Microbaculum marinisediminis: one gene and its partner. The protein of the gene in region 2 interacts with the protein of the main gene of each other region in a pairwise test. Links are inferred from orthologs where the notes say so. Each region holds a gene or a part of one and is shown on either strand. Other genes may lie near its edges.

Evidence for each region.
Region 1: the proteins of MUB46_RS21525 (region 2) and MUB46_RS18330 interact in binary tests that used the Escherichia coli proteins (3 or more experiments, as listed by UniProt). The link is inferred for Microbaculum marinisediminis from one-to-one orthologs.

What each region holds. Positions count from the first base shown.
Region 1 is NZ_JALIDZ010000009.1:10,174-15,327, forward strand. What follows is about bases 1-2,705. They hold MUB46_RS18330 (sulfurtransferase TusA family protein), read right to left. Parts: upstream 1,615-2,705; coding sequence 1,387-1,614; downstream 1-1,386. Other genes in these bases: MUB46_RS18315 (NAD(P)/FAD-dependent oxidoreductase), read right to left, coding at 1-637; MUB46_RS18320 (sulfurtransferase TusA family protein), read right to left, coding at 710-940; MUB46_RS18325 (hypothetical protein), read right to left, coding at 963-1,358; dsrE2 (sulfur carrier protein DsrE2), read right to left, coding at 1,654-2,166; MUB46_RS18340 (biotin/lipoyl attachment domain-containing protein), read right to left, coding at 2,243-2,680. Outside these bases: more of MUB46_RS18345, read right to left, coding at 2,706-3,137; MUB46_RS18350 (CoB--CoM heterodisulfide reductase iron-sulfur subunit B family protein), read right to left, coding at 3,170-4,093; MUB46_RS18355 (4Fe-4S dicluster domain-containing protein), read right to left, coding at 4,093-4,839; MUB46_RS18360 (hypothetical protein), read right to left, coding at 4,850-5,154. UniProt on the Escherichia coli protein: Sulfur carrier protein involved in sulfur trafficking in the cell. Part of a sulfur-relay system required for 2-thiolation during synthesis of 2-thiouridine of the modified wobble base 5-methylaminomethyl-2-thiouridine (mnm(5)s(2)U) in tRNA.
Region 2 is NZ_JALIDZ010000012.1:118,573-126,445, forward strand. What follows is about bases 2,925-5,897. They hold MUB46_RS21525 (cysteine desulfurase family protein), read right to left. Parts: upstream 5,002-5,897; coding sequence 3,847-5,001; downstream 2,925-3,846. Other genes in these bases: sufB (Fe-S cluster assembly protein SufB), read right to left, coding at 2,925-3,803; MUB46_RS21530 (alpha/beta hydrolase), read left to right, coding at 5,287-5,897. In the rest of the region: MUB46_RS21505 (cysteine desulfurase), read right to left, coding at 1-132; Fe-S cluster assembly protein SufD, read right to left, coding at 93-1,406; Fe-S cluster assembly ATPase SufC, read right to left, coding at 1,430-2,182; more of sufB, read right to left, coding at 2,334-2,924; more of MUB46_RS21530, read left to right, coding at 5,898-5,952; MUB46_RS21535 (carboxyl transferase domain-containing protein), read right to left, coding at 6,073-7,680; MUB46_RS21540 (hypothetical protein), read left to right, coding at 7,846-7,873. UniProt on the Escherichia coli protein: Master enzyme that delivers sulfur to a number of partners involved in Fe-S cluster assembly, tRNA modification or cofactor biosynthesis. Catalyzes the removal of elemental sulfur from cysteine to produce alanine.

The DNA of each region.
Region 1 (5,154 bases), on a different replicon or contig from region 2:
CGTGCTTCTCGAACTCGGGCACCGCCCAGGCGGCGACGGGCTCCAGCGTGTGCAGCCGGCCGATTGGATAGGTGTAGGTGATCTCGCTGTTGTCGAGCACGCCCTTGGACTCGAGGAAGTCCTTCAACATGAAGGTGACTTCGAGCGGCGCCACGGGGCACTTGTGCGGCACGTTGACGTTGAGGACGATCTTGCCGCCCTGGAAGTCGTCGAGCGCCTCCCGCAGCTTGCGGGCGCCGTCGAGATCGTAGAACCAGTGGCCGCCCTCGACCATGCCGGGAATGTTGTCGGGACGAATGCGCGACCCGGTCGCGATCACAAGGTAGTCGTAGTCGTAGGTCTTGCCGGATTCGGTCGTGACCGCCTTGTTCTCGACATCGATGTGCTTGGCCGGATCGATATGGTAGGGGACCTTGCGGTTCAGCACCTTGCGCTGCGGGCGGAACAGCTCTGCCTCGCGCATGCGGCCGAACGGAATGTACAAGAGGCCCGGCTGGTACATGTGGGTGTCGGACGTCCCCAGCATGGTGATGGAGACGGCGCCCGAGGACATTTCCTCGTGAAGCTGTCGGCACAGGCCGTTGGCCACAATCGTGCCGGCGAGGCCTCCGCCGACAATCAGTATTTTCTTAGCCATGGTTTTCCCTCCCCAATCGGCATCCCTCCCGCCGCGCCACAATGGCGCGATCCCGTGGAGCCGTCTCGAAGCTTACTTGGCCTTACGCACGACGATCGACCAGTGGTCGCCCTCCTTGTCCACACCGACCATCTCGTGCTTCACCTTGTTGACCCATTCAGGGATGTCGTCTGCAGACCCCTTGTCGCTCGACAGGACCTCGATCTCGTCGCCGATCTCGACCAGCTTCAGCGCCGCGATGAGCTCCATAAGCGGGCCAGGACAATAGGCGCCGCGCGCGTCGATCTTGGTTCTCTGAGCCATCCGGACGAGCCTTCTTCTTTCCTTACAACGTAATGAACTGGCCGTTTTCGGCGTCCGACAGGAACTTGGTGAGGCCGAGCGCGCCGTCGAACAGGCCGTCCTCGAGCCGGTCCAGCTCCCATCCCTTGACGTCGAGCGCCATGGAACAGGCCCACATCTTCAAATCGCCGAGATCCTTGCCCTGCTGAAACAGCATGACGGCGTCAGGCGCCTTCTTTTCCTTCAGAAGCGCGGAGAACGCACCGCCCTGGTAGCGCTTGTCGGGGTCCGCGCCCTTCTCGAAGGCGAACATGGCGTTCATGGAGACGAACACCTCGACGGGACGCTCGGAAACGGCTCCGACGGACGCCATCATCGCAGCCATCTGCACCTTCTCGTGCTCGCCGGAGCAAAGCAGGATGTATAGCGGTTGCGTCATCGACCTGCTCCCTGTCCCGCCGCCGAAATCAGGCGGTGTGCTTGATGACGAAGGTGAAGCTGCCGCCCTCTTCCTTGGACTCCAAGAGCTCGTTGCCGGTCGTGCGGCAGAAGGCTTCGAAGTCCTTCACCGCGCCGGGATCGGTCGCGATGACTTCGAGGGTCGCGCCCGCGGGCATGTCCTTGAGCGTCTTCTTGGCGCGCAGAATGGGCAGCGGGCAGTTCAGACCTTTGACGTCGAGTACCTGGTCGGCCATGGGGGTTCTTCTCCGATACTACTGTGAATTTGTTGTCGTTCAGATGAACAGGTTGATATCGCTCTTGGTCGCCGTCTCGATATAGGTGGCGGCGCCACCGAGAACCGGACCTTCGATCATGTCGTCCTTGGTGTACTCGAACAGATCCATGGTCATCTGACAGGCGATCATGTTGACGTCGGCCTCAATGGCCATCTCGCGCAGTTCCTCGATCGAGGCGACGCCCTTCTTCTTGATAAGATTCTTCATCATCACCGTCGCCGCCGAGTCGACACCGGGAATGGCCGAGGCGATGTTCGGCATCCCGATATGCATGCCCATCATCGGCATTTCCATCGCGGGATTGCCCAGCGGCGTCACGCCGAGGTTTAGCTTCTTCTTCAGAAGGGCGAGGCCGTAGAAGGTGAAGAACATCGTCACATTCAGGCCCATCGCCGCGGCCGTCGTCCCCAGAATGAACGGAGGGTAGGCCCAGTCGAGCGACCCTTTGGTCACGATGATCGACATGCTCTTGTTATTTGCCAAATCGGCACCTGCGGTTTGCGTGCTCACGATGCCGTCCTCCTGTCTGTTTTCGCCTCACGAACCGGGCCCGGAGACCATCCCCTGCCCGGCCGGATCCTAAGGTCTAGGCGCAACCGGCGAACTCGTCGGCCGCCATCTTCGCTTCGTAGGGGCCCTCGACCGCGCTTCCCGGCGTCAGACCGTCGGCTGCGCCCGGTTCGGCGGGCTTCACCTTCACCAGCCAGCCGCCGCCGTAGGGATCGGCATTGGCCATCTTGGGGTTGGAGCTGAGATCTTCATTGACCTCGATCACATCCGCATCGAAGGCGATCTTGGCGGGGCCGACCCACTTGCCCGACTCGATGGTGGCGCAGGACTTGCCGGCCTTCACCGTGCGGCCCGCCTTCTTGGGCGTGAAGGCGACGAGCTCGCCGGCCATCGCCGAGGCGACGGCGGTCATGCCGAGCGTCAGCGTGCCGTCGCCATTGTCGCGGTACCAGATGTTGTTGTCGACGTCGTAGAGAAGATCGTCGGGGAGATCGCAGCCGCGTACAGTAGCCATTAGTCGCTCCTTGAGTTCATAAGTGCCGGGCGCTGCCTTGCGCCGTTTCATCTTGGCGCAACGGCCGCGACGAGCAGCAGAACTCGCCGAGCCCGGAATTTTCCAGCTTACCGCCAATAAATAATATCAGATGACGCGCCACCATAGCACCGAAACGCAGATTTCGAACGACATCCTCGGCGGAGGGATCGTCCTTTACGAGATTGCGGTGATAGACGAGTTCGCGGCAGGACTCCCGGCAGGCGTTGAAGCTCGGATCGCCCTTTGCCGCCTGACGGTGCAGCGCCAAGAGGCGGAAGCCCTCGACCTGCGCGTCGGTCGGCTCGCGGTCGTGCGCCACCAGCCAGCGTTCGAGAACCGCTTCGCCGATCGCCAACAGCTCGTCGGCGAGTTCGGGCGCGTCGGCGGCCAATATCCCGTCCGGCGCATCGAGGAACCAATCGATGCGCTCCGACATGGCGTCAAAGGTCGGCAGGGCGGCGTGTCCCATCACACGAGCCCCTTCTCGTGCAACAGGTCGGTTGCGTCGGAGAAATTCTCCTGCACGCCGACCTGACGCTGGGACAGCCCCAGCGCGATGCCCAGGAGCTGGGTGAAGTAGAGGATCTTCACGCTGGTCTTGCGGCCGAGCACCTTCTCGGCGCGGACCTGATGCATCTCCAGGCCCGTATGGCAGGTCGGGCACTCGGTGGCGATCACGTCGGCGCCGCATGCCTCGGCCGTGGTCAGCAGGTTGAGCACGAGCTTTGTCGAGGTGTCGGAATCCGATAGCGTGTGCGCGCCGCCGCAGCAGGCCGTCTTCAGCGGATAGTCGACGTTCTCGGCGCCAGCGGCGGCGAGAATGTCGTCCATGAAATGCGGCTGCAGCGTCGATTCCGAGCCCGGCCCCTTGTCCTTCTCGGGGAAGATGTGCCTGGGGCGCGTGTACATGCAGCCGTAGTAGTTGGCGACCTTCAGGCCTTTCAGCGAGTTCTTCACCCGCGCCTTGATGCCCTCTTCGCCAATCGAGTCCTTGATCCAGTCGAGGGCGTGGATCGTCTCGACCTTGCCGGCCTCGTAGGTCTTGTGGCCCGCTTTCGAGGAAAGGCGCTCAGTCACCTCGCGCGAGCCTTCGTCGTTCGCCAGGTCGTACTCGGCCTTCTTGAGGTTGTGATAGCAGCCGTTGCAGGGCGCCATCACCGTGTCGAAGCCCATATCCTCGGCGATCGTGAGATTGCGCGCCGACAGATAGGTCTGCAGCTTGGGATCGATGTTCTTGACCTCCATCGCGCCGCAACAGTTCCAGTTCTTCAGCTCGACCAGATCGAGGTCCAGGGCCTTGCCGACCGCCTTGGTGGAGCGGTTGTAGGCGTGGCCGGTGCCCTCAAGCGCGCAGCCCGGGTAATAGGCGACCTTCTTGTGCTTGCCAGTCATCATTCCGCTCCCTGAGTATCGAGACCGAGTGCGCGCCGGTCGGCTTCCTTGCGCTCGGTGACATATTCGGCGATCGCTGCGCTCGCCGCGTCCCAGTTGCGGGTGCGCGGATGGAACACCGAGGCGAGGCCCATCTTCATCAGCAGGCTGACCGGCAACTGCGTCAGCAGGCCGCGGACCAAGGCGATAAGCCAGTCCTGGAACAGGGACTGCCCGGTGCGCGCGAAGAACCGCCGCAGCACCTTGCCGTCCTCGATCTTGCCGGTGGCGAAGACCTGCGACGAAAACTCCTCGTCGAACACCATCGCCGGCGACTTCGGGGTGTAGCCCTTGAGCTCCAGCCAGTGCGAGGTCGCTTTCATGACCCCTTCCGGGAAGACGTCGCGGGGGCAGGCATAGGTGCATTTGTTGCAGGACACGCACTGCCAGATGATGTCCTTGTCGCGCACCAGCTCGTCCTCGAACCCCATGCGGATCAGGTAGATCCAGTAGCGCGGGTTGAAGTCCGGGTTGAGGGCGTTGACGGTGCAGGCGTTGGTGCACGAGCCGCATTGCCAGCAACGATGGATGAATTCGCCGCCGGGAAGCGCGGCGATCTCGTCCTGCAGCGCCTCGTTGTAATCGGTGATCTCACGGCTTTCGATGAAGGTCGACCAGTGACCGGAGACATCGATGCCGTCGAGCTCCAGATGTTCGTGGGTGACCAGATTTTCCGGCCTGATCAGTGATTTCTCATGGATCGGCATTAGCGTTTCCTCAGCTTGTCAGCCGGCGCGGCTCGCCCAGCACGTAGGCTTCGCCGTCGATCAGTTTCAGGCGGGTGCGGCCGGACTCGGTATCGACCGCGTCGAGGCCGAGCAGGCGGCGCGTGTGCGCCATGGCATCCGTCTTGGCGGTGCCGCAGAAATCGGCCCGCAGAAACTGACTGCCCTTATCGTTTATGTAGTCCGCGTAGACGTGTGCGCAGAGCAGGTCCATGTAGAACGGCAGCTCGCGGAACACGCCGTTGTCGTGCAGGAAGCCTTCCAGCTCCTCGCGCAGCACCCGGAACGTGGCGAAAT
Region 2 (7,873 bases):
CGCGGCGTTGTCGAGATAGACGAGCGGCTTGCCGTAGACCTCGCGCGCGAGGATCGGAAAGTCCGCGCGAATGCGCTCGACGTCGTAGCCGCTCACGAGACGGACTCCTGCCGTGCGTGCTGCATGACCCAGTCATGGGCGAGGCTCGACAGCGCCTCGCCGACCGCCGCGTGGCCGATTTCCTCGACCACCTCGCCGACGAACGCCTCGATCAGAAGCGCCTTGGCGGTCAGTTCGGGGATGCCGCGCGCACGCAGATAGAACAGCAGGTCCTCGTCGATCCGGCCCGACGTCGAGCCGTGACCGCACTGCACGTCGTCGGCGTAGATCTCCAGCTCCGGCTTGCTGTCGACCTCAGCCCGGTCCGACAGCATCAGCGCCTGCATCATCATCCGCCCGTCGGTCTTCTGGGCGTCCTGGCGCACCAGGATCTTGCCCTGGAACACGCCGCGCGCCTGCTCGTCGAGCACCGACTTGAAGAGCTCGCGGCTCGCCCCGTCCGGCAGGGCATGGTCGACGAACAGCGTCGTGTCGCCATGCTGACGGTCGCCAAGAAGCTGGACGCCGGCCAGGTTCACCTCCGCGTGCTCGCCGGTGAAGGCGATCGCGAACTGGTTGCGCGACAGCGCCGCGCCGGTGGTGAACGGCGCAATGGTCAGCTTGCTGCCCTGGCTCACGTCGGCGGCGACGGTGGAGAAATGCATCGCCTTGTCGCCGTCGTGCTGCACCTTCACCCAGGTCAGCGCCGCGTCGCGCTCGGCCGACAGGCGCGTCGCCGAGTTCACGAGATAGCCGATCCCGTCCGGGCCCTCGAAGGTCTCGACGACGGTCACGGATCCGCCGGCGCCGACGTCGACGCGATTGCGCAGGTAGACCGACGCCGCCGTCGGCACGGTCGTGACGCAGGCGATCTGGATCGGCTTGTCGATATGCACGTTTTCCGGGACGCGGATCCCCACGCCGGTGGAAACGAAGGCGGTGTTCAGGTCGAAGATCGCCGACTCGGTGCCCTCCGGCCATTCGCCTTCGAGCGTGCCGGCGGCAAGCGTCTCGCTGAGACGGGAGACCGTCACGCCCTGATCGGCCAGCTCCTTCGGCAGCCGCGGCTCGCCGCCGTCGACGATCACGATCCGCCAGGCATCCAGTTCGCCCAGCGTGTCGGCCCCGATCGGCGCGTCCGATGCGGTTGCCGGCGGCGGCAGTTCGCGCAGCGCGGCGCGCAGGTCGGTGTATTTCCACTCCTCGATGCGCCGATGCGGCAGGCCACTCGCGGCAAAGCGCGCGATCGCCTGCTTGCGAACGGCCGCGACGGCTTCCGTGCCCGGCAGCATCGCGGCAACGGCGGCGAACTGCTCGCTCGCCGCCTGTTCGGCGGCCGTCTGCTTGTTGCGGACCTCGACGTTCATGGTTGTATCTCCCGCCATCCGGCTCACGCGGCTTCCGTGAAGGCCGCGTATCCGGACTTCTCGAGCTCGAGCGCCAGTTCCTTGCCGCCGGTCTTCACGATCCGGCCCGCCGACATGACATGCACCACGTCCGGGACGATGTGGTCGAGCAGGCGCTGATAGTGGGTGATGACGACCATCGCGCGCTCGGGCGAGCGCAGCGAATTCACGCCCTCGGAGACGACGCGTAGCGCGTCGATGTCGAGACCGGAGTCGGTCTCGTCGAGCACGCACAGCTTCGGCTCCAGAAGCGACATCTGCAGGATCTCGCTGCGCTTCTTCTCGCCGCCGGAGAAGCCGACGTTCACCGGCCGCTTCAGCATCTCCTGGCTGACGTTCAGCTGGCCCGCCTTCTCGCGCACCACGCGCATGAAGTCCGGCGTCGACAGTTCGCCCTCGCCGCGCGCCTTGCGCTGCGCGTTGAGCGCGGTCTTCAGGAACGTCATGAAGGCGACGCCCGGGATCTCGACCGGGTACTGGAAGGCAAGGAACAGGCCGGCGGCGGCGCGCTCGTCAGGCTCCATCTCGGTGAGGTCCTGCCCCATGAACAGGATCTGGCCGTCGGTGATCTCGTAGTCGTCCTTGCCGGCGAGCACGTAGGACAGCGTCGACTTGCCCGATCCGTTCGGGCCCATGATGGCGTGCACTTCGCCTGCGTTCACGGTCAGATCGAGTCCGCGCAGGATCTCCGTGTCTTCGTCGGCGATCTTCACGTGCAGGTTCTTGATCTCAAGCATATCGGGTTCCAACAGTTTGCGTATCGAATAACGGTGTCGCGTTTCGGTGCGGTTCCGTAGCGGCGGCTTTCGCGTCTCTCGTAGTGCTGCGCGCGGGCGGCGTATGGGCGTGCCGGATGCGATGGATCATCGATCCGTCCTCGTGCCCGCCTCAGCCCACGCTGCCCTCGAGGCTGATGCCGATCAGCTTCTGGGACTCGACCATGAACTCCATCGGCAGGTGCTGCAGCACGTCGCGGACGAAGCCGTTGACGATCAGTGCCACCGCTTCCTCCTCCGACAGGCCGCGCTGCATGCAGTAGAACATCTGGTCGTCGGAGATCTTCGAGGTGGTCGCCTCGTGCTCGAAGACGGCCTGGGAATTCTTCGCCTCGATATACGGCACGGTATGCGCGCCGCAGCGGTTGCCGATCAGCAGCGAGTCGCACTGGGTGAAGTTCCGCGCGCCGGTCGCCTTGGCGTGCGCCGAGACGAGGCCGCGATAGGTGTTCTGCGAGTGACCCGCGGCGATGCCCTTGGAGATGATGCGGCTCGACGTGTTCTTGCCGAGATGGATCATCTTGGTGCCGGAATCGACCTGCTGATAGCCGTTCGACACCGCGATCGAGTAGAACTCGCCGCGCGAGTTGTCGCCGCGCAGGATGCAGCTCGGATACTTCCAGGTGATGGCCGAGCCGGTCTCGACCTGCGTCCAGGAGATCTTGGAGTTCCGGCCGCGGCAGTCGCCACGCTTGGTGACGAAGTTGTAGATGCCGCCCTTGCCGTTCTTGTCGCCCGGATACCAGTTCTGCACCGTCGAGTACTTGATCTCGGCATCGTCCAGCGCCACCAGCTCGACCACGGCGGCATGGAGCTGGTTCTCGTCGCGCATCGGCGCCGTGCAGCCTTCGAGATAGCTGACATAGGCGCCCTTGTCGGCGATCAGCAGCGTGCGCTCGAACTGGCCGGTGTTGCGCTCGTTGATGCGGAAATAGGTCGACAGCTCCATCGGGCAGCGCACGCCCGGCGGCACGTAGACGAACGACCCGTCCGAGAATACCGCGGAGTTCAGCGTGGCATAGAAGTTGTCGCTGGTCGGCACCACCGAGCCCAGGTACTTGCGCACGAGGTCGGGATGCTCGCGGATCGCTTCCGAGATCGAGCAGAAGATGATGCCGTGCTTGGCCAGTTCCTCGCGGAAGGTGGTCACCACCGAGACCGAATCGAACACCGCGTCGACGGCCACCCTGGCGCCCTCGACGCCGGCCAGAACCTCCTGCTCCTTCAGCGGAATGCCCAGCTTCTCATAGGTGGCGAGCAGCTCCGGATCGACCTCGTCGAGGCTCTTCGGCCCCGGCGTGGTCTTCGGCGCGGCATAGTAGTAGAGATCCTCGAAGTCGATCTTCGGGTATTCGACCTTGGCCCAGGTCGGCTCGGTCATGGTACGCCAACGCCTGTAGGCGTCGAGCCGCCACTCGAGCATCCACTCGGGCTCTTCCTTCTTGGCCGAGATGAACCGGACGATGTCCTCGTTCAGGCCCTTGGGCGCCTTCTCCGTCTCGATGTCGGTGAAGAACCCATACTTGTACTTGTCGACGTCGATCTCGCTGACATGCTCGATCGTTTCGCGCACTGCAGGCATCAATTGCTCCTTCACTCGCGGTTTCAAGGACCACGGGTTTCGCTTATGCCGCTTCAATCACCTCCTGCCGACGGCGGTCGCGCTTGTCCTGTACGCGCCGCCAGGCCTTGATGAAGCTTTCCACGTCACTCTTTTCGCTCGACCAGCCGAGGCTGACCCGGATCGCGCCGGAGGCAAGGTCCGGCGAGACACCCATTGCCGAGAGCACATGCGAGGCGCCGACCTTGCCCGACGAGCAGGCCGACCCCGAACTGACGCACACGCCATCGAGATCGAGCGAGATCATGGCGGTTTCCGCCGAAATCCCTTCCACCGCAAAGCAACTGGTATTGGCGAGCCGCGCCGTTTCACCGGCGAAGACCACCGCACCCGGCGAGATAGTGCGTAGCGCCGACTCGAACCAGTCCCTCAGCCCCGCGATTTCGCCACTTTTTTCGATTTCGCCGGCCGCCAGCCGCGCCGCGACGCCGAATCCGGCGATCACGGCCACCGCCTCGGTGCCCGGACGCTGCGACCGCTCCTGGCCGCCGCCGCGATAGAGCGGCGTGATCGCGACGGTCTTGTCGCGGCGCACCAGCGCGCCGGCGCCCTGGGGGCCGCCGATCTTGTGGGCAGACAGGGTCAGGTAGTCGACGCCCAGCATGGCGATATCGATCTCCAGCCGACCCGCCGCCTGGACGGCATCGCAGTGAACCAGCGTGCCTGCGTCCCGCGCCAGCCGCGCAACCTCGCGCACCGGCTGGATCGCGCCGGTCTCGCTGTTGGCGAGCATAACAGAGACGATCGCCGGGACGGGCGCGGCGGAAAGCCGCTTCTCCAGCCACGCGAGATCGACCACGCCGGCCGGCGTCACCGGAAGCGTTTCGACGGAGGCGGCCGGGAATCGCCCGCCGCCGAGCACGGACGGGTGCTCGATCGCCGAGGCGAGCAGGATCTCGCCGTCTTTGCGCCGCGCCAGCGCCAGCGCGTTGGCCTCGGTGCCACCGCTGGTGAGGGTGACATCTGCCGGCTCCGCGCCGACGAGCGCGGCCACCTCGCGGCGCGCGTCCTCGACAAGCTTGCGGGCGGCACGGCCCGCCGAATGCACGGACGACGGGTTGCCGGTCACGCGTAAGGCTTCGGTCACCGCCTCGATCACTTCGGGGCGGACCGGCGCCGTCGCGTTATGGTCCAGGTAGGCGACGTTCGCCCCCACCATGCCGTCCTCTCAACCTTCGGCACCGCCTCGGTGCCTTGAACTCTTGCATTCCACACAAGATATGTGGTGTGTGTCGGAGCTTCCGGACAGGCCACACGCTCGCAGCGTCGAGCCGCGATCCGGTGAAGCACAGTTTCGAAAACTTCTAAAGAGTTTGTAGGAGGGTGTCGGGTAGGTGTCAAGGAAACGCCAGCGCGCCGACGACCGTCGAAAGCGCGCGAGCGGATAAACCGAGCCGCCAGCCACCCGCGTCCTGCCAACCATAAAAAGAGGACATCGCGTTCAATGCCGGAAGTCATCTTCACCGGGCCCGCAGGCCGCCTGGAAGGACGCTATCATCCGCCGAAGACCAAGAGCTCGCGGATCGCGCTGATTCTCCATCCGCACCCGCAGTTCGGCGGCACGATGAACAATCAGGTCGCCTACCAGATGTACTACATGTTCGCCGAGCGCGGTTTCGCGGTACTCCGGTTCAACTTCCGCGGTGTCGGGCGCAGCCAGGGCAGCTTCGACCACGGCCTCGGCGAGCTGTCAGACGCCGCCGCCGCGCTCGACTGGGTGCAGAGCTTCAACCCGGACGCGCGCGCCTGCTGGATCGCCGGATTCTCCTTCGGCGCCTGGATCGGCATGCAGCTGCTGATGCGCCGCCCCGAGGTCGAAGGCTTCATCTCGGTCGCGCCGCAGCCGAATCTCTACGATTTCTCGTTCCTGGCCCCCTGCCCGTCGTCCGGCCTGATCGTCCACGGCGCCGCCGACCGGGTCGTGACGCCCAACGACATGCAGTCGCTGATCGACAAGCTGAAGACCCAGAAGGGCATCGTCATCGACCAGCAGATCATCGACGGCGCCAACCACTTCTTCGAGGACAAGGTCGACGAGCTGATCGACGTCTGCGGCACCTATGTCGACAAGCGGCTCGAAGCCGCCGCGTCGGAAGAGGACGCGGCCTGAGGGCCGGCACGCTCGCGATGCCCGGGCCGCGCCCGGGCATCCCACATTCCGTCTCTACGTCATTGCCGGGCTCGTCCCGGCAATTTCGTTTCCGGAGCCCCCCGCCACAAATCCGGAACCTTACATCCGGAACACGCCGAACTTCGTCTCCGGCACCGGCGCGTTGAGCGTGGCCGACAGCGCCAGCGACAGCACGCGGCGCGTTTCGCGCGGGGTGATGATGCCGTCGTCCCAGAGCCGGGCGCTGGCGAAATACGGATGCCCCTCGGCCTCGTAGCGGTCGCGGATCGGCGCTTTGAACGCCTCTTCCTCGTCCGCGCTCCACTGCCCGCCGTCGGCCTCGATATTGTCGCGCCTGACCGTCGCCAGCACCGAGGCGGCCTGCTCGCCGCCCATCACCGAGATGCGCGCGTTCGGCCACATGAACAGAAACCGCGGCCCGTAGGCGCGCCCGCACATGCCGTAGTTGCCGGCGCCGAACGAGCCGCCGACGATCACCGTGATCTTCGGCACCTGGGCACAAGCGACCGCCGTAACCAGCTTGGCCCCGTCCTTGGCGATGCCGCCGGCCTCGTAGTCGCGCCCGACCATGAAGCCGGTGATGTTCTGCAGGAACAGGATCGGAATGCGCCGCTGGCAGCACAATTCGATAAAATGCGCGCCTTTCAGCGATGATTCGGAGAACAGAATGCCGTTATTGGCCAGAATGCCGACCGGCATGCCCGAAATCCGCGCAAAGCCCGTCACCAGCGTCGTGCCGTAGAGCTTCTTGAACTCGTCGAACTCCGAGCCGTCGACCAGCCGGGCGATCACCTCGCGGATGTCGTACTGCTGGCTCAGCGCCGCCGGCACCACGCCGTCGAGTTCGCCGGGATCGTAGGCGGGCTGAATCGGTTCCTGAAGATCCAGGTCTATGTCCTTGCGCCGATTCATGTTCGCGACGATTCGCCTGGCCAGTTTCAGGGCATGGTCGTCGTCCAGCGCGTAATGGTCGGCCACGCCGGACAGGCGCGCGTGCACGTCTGCACCACCGAGATCCTCCGCCGAAACCACCTCGCCCGTCGCCGCCTTCACCAGCGGCGGGCCGGCGAGGAAGATCGTGCCCTGCTTGCGCACGATGATGGTCTCGTCCGACATCGCCGGCATGTAGGCGCCGCCCGCCGTGCACGAGCCCATGACCACGGCGATCTGCGGAATGCCGGCCGCCGACATGGTGGCCTGGTTGTAGAAGATCCGGCCGAAATGCTCGCGGTCGGGGAACACGTCGGTGTGGTTGGGCAGGTTGGCGCCGCCGGAATCGACCAGATACAGGCACGGCAGGTTGTTCTGCATCGCCACTTCCTGGGCGCGCAGATGCTTCTTCACCGTCATCGGATAGTAGGTGCCGCCCTTGATCGTCGCGTCGTTGCAGACGATGACGCACTCGCGCCCCTCGACACGGCCGATGCCGGTGATGACGCCGGCGGCATGGATGTCGTCGTCATACATGCCGTGGGCGGCGAGCGGCGACAGTTCGAGGAACGGCGCGCCGGGATCGAGCAGCCGCGTCACGCGATCGCGCGGCAACAGCTTGCCGCGGCTCAGGTGGCGTTCGCGCGCCCGGTCGGGACCGCCGCGCGCCGCGGCGGCACGCTTCGCCTCGAGGTCGGCGACGAGCGCGGCCATCGCGTCGGCATTGCGCTGGAAGTCCTCGGATGTCGTGCTGATTTGAGACTGCAGACGCGGCATTGACGATCCTCCCGGGGCCAAGCGTTAGACCATGCCCCCGTACGCGGCAAGGGAGCGGGCAGCTTCGCGAAAAAATAAGTTCTCCGTCAGTCGCTATTGCCTTGATTCCGCCGCGAGTTGCGCGCAACGCTCCCGGCATTGTTTCCGTCCAACAGGAGCTCTGAAGTGATCGCCAGAAAAGCCAAGGTGATTG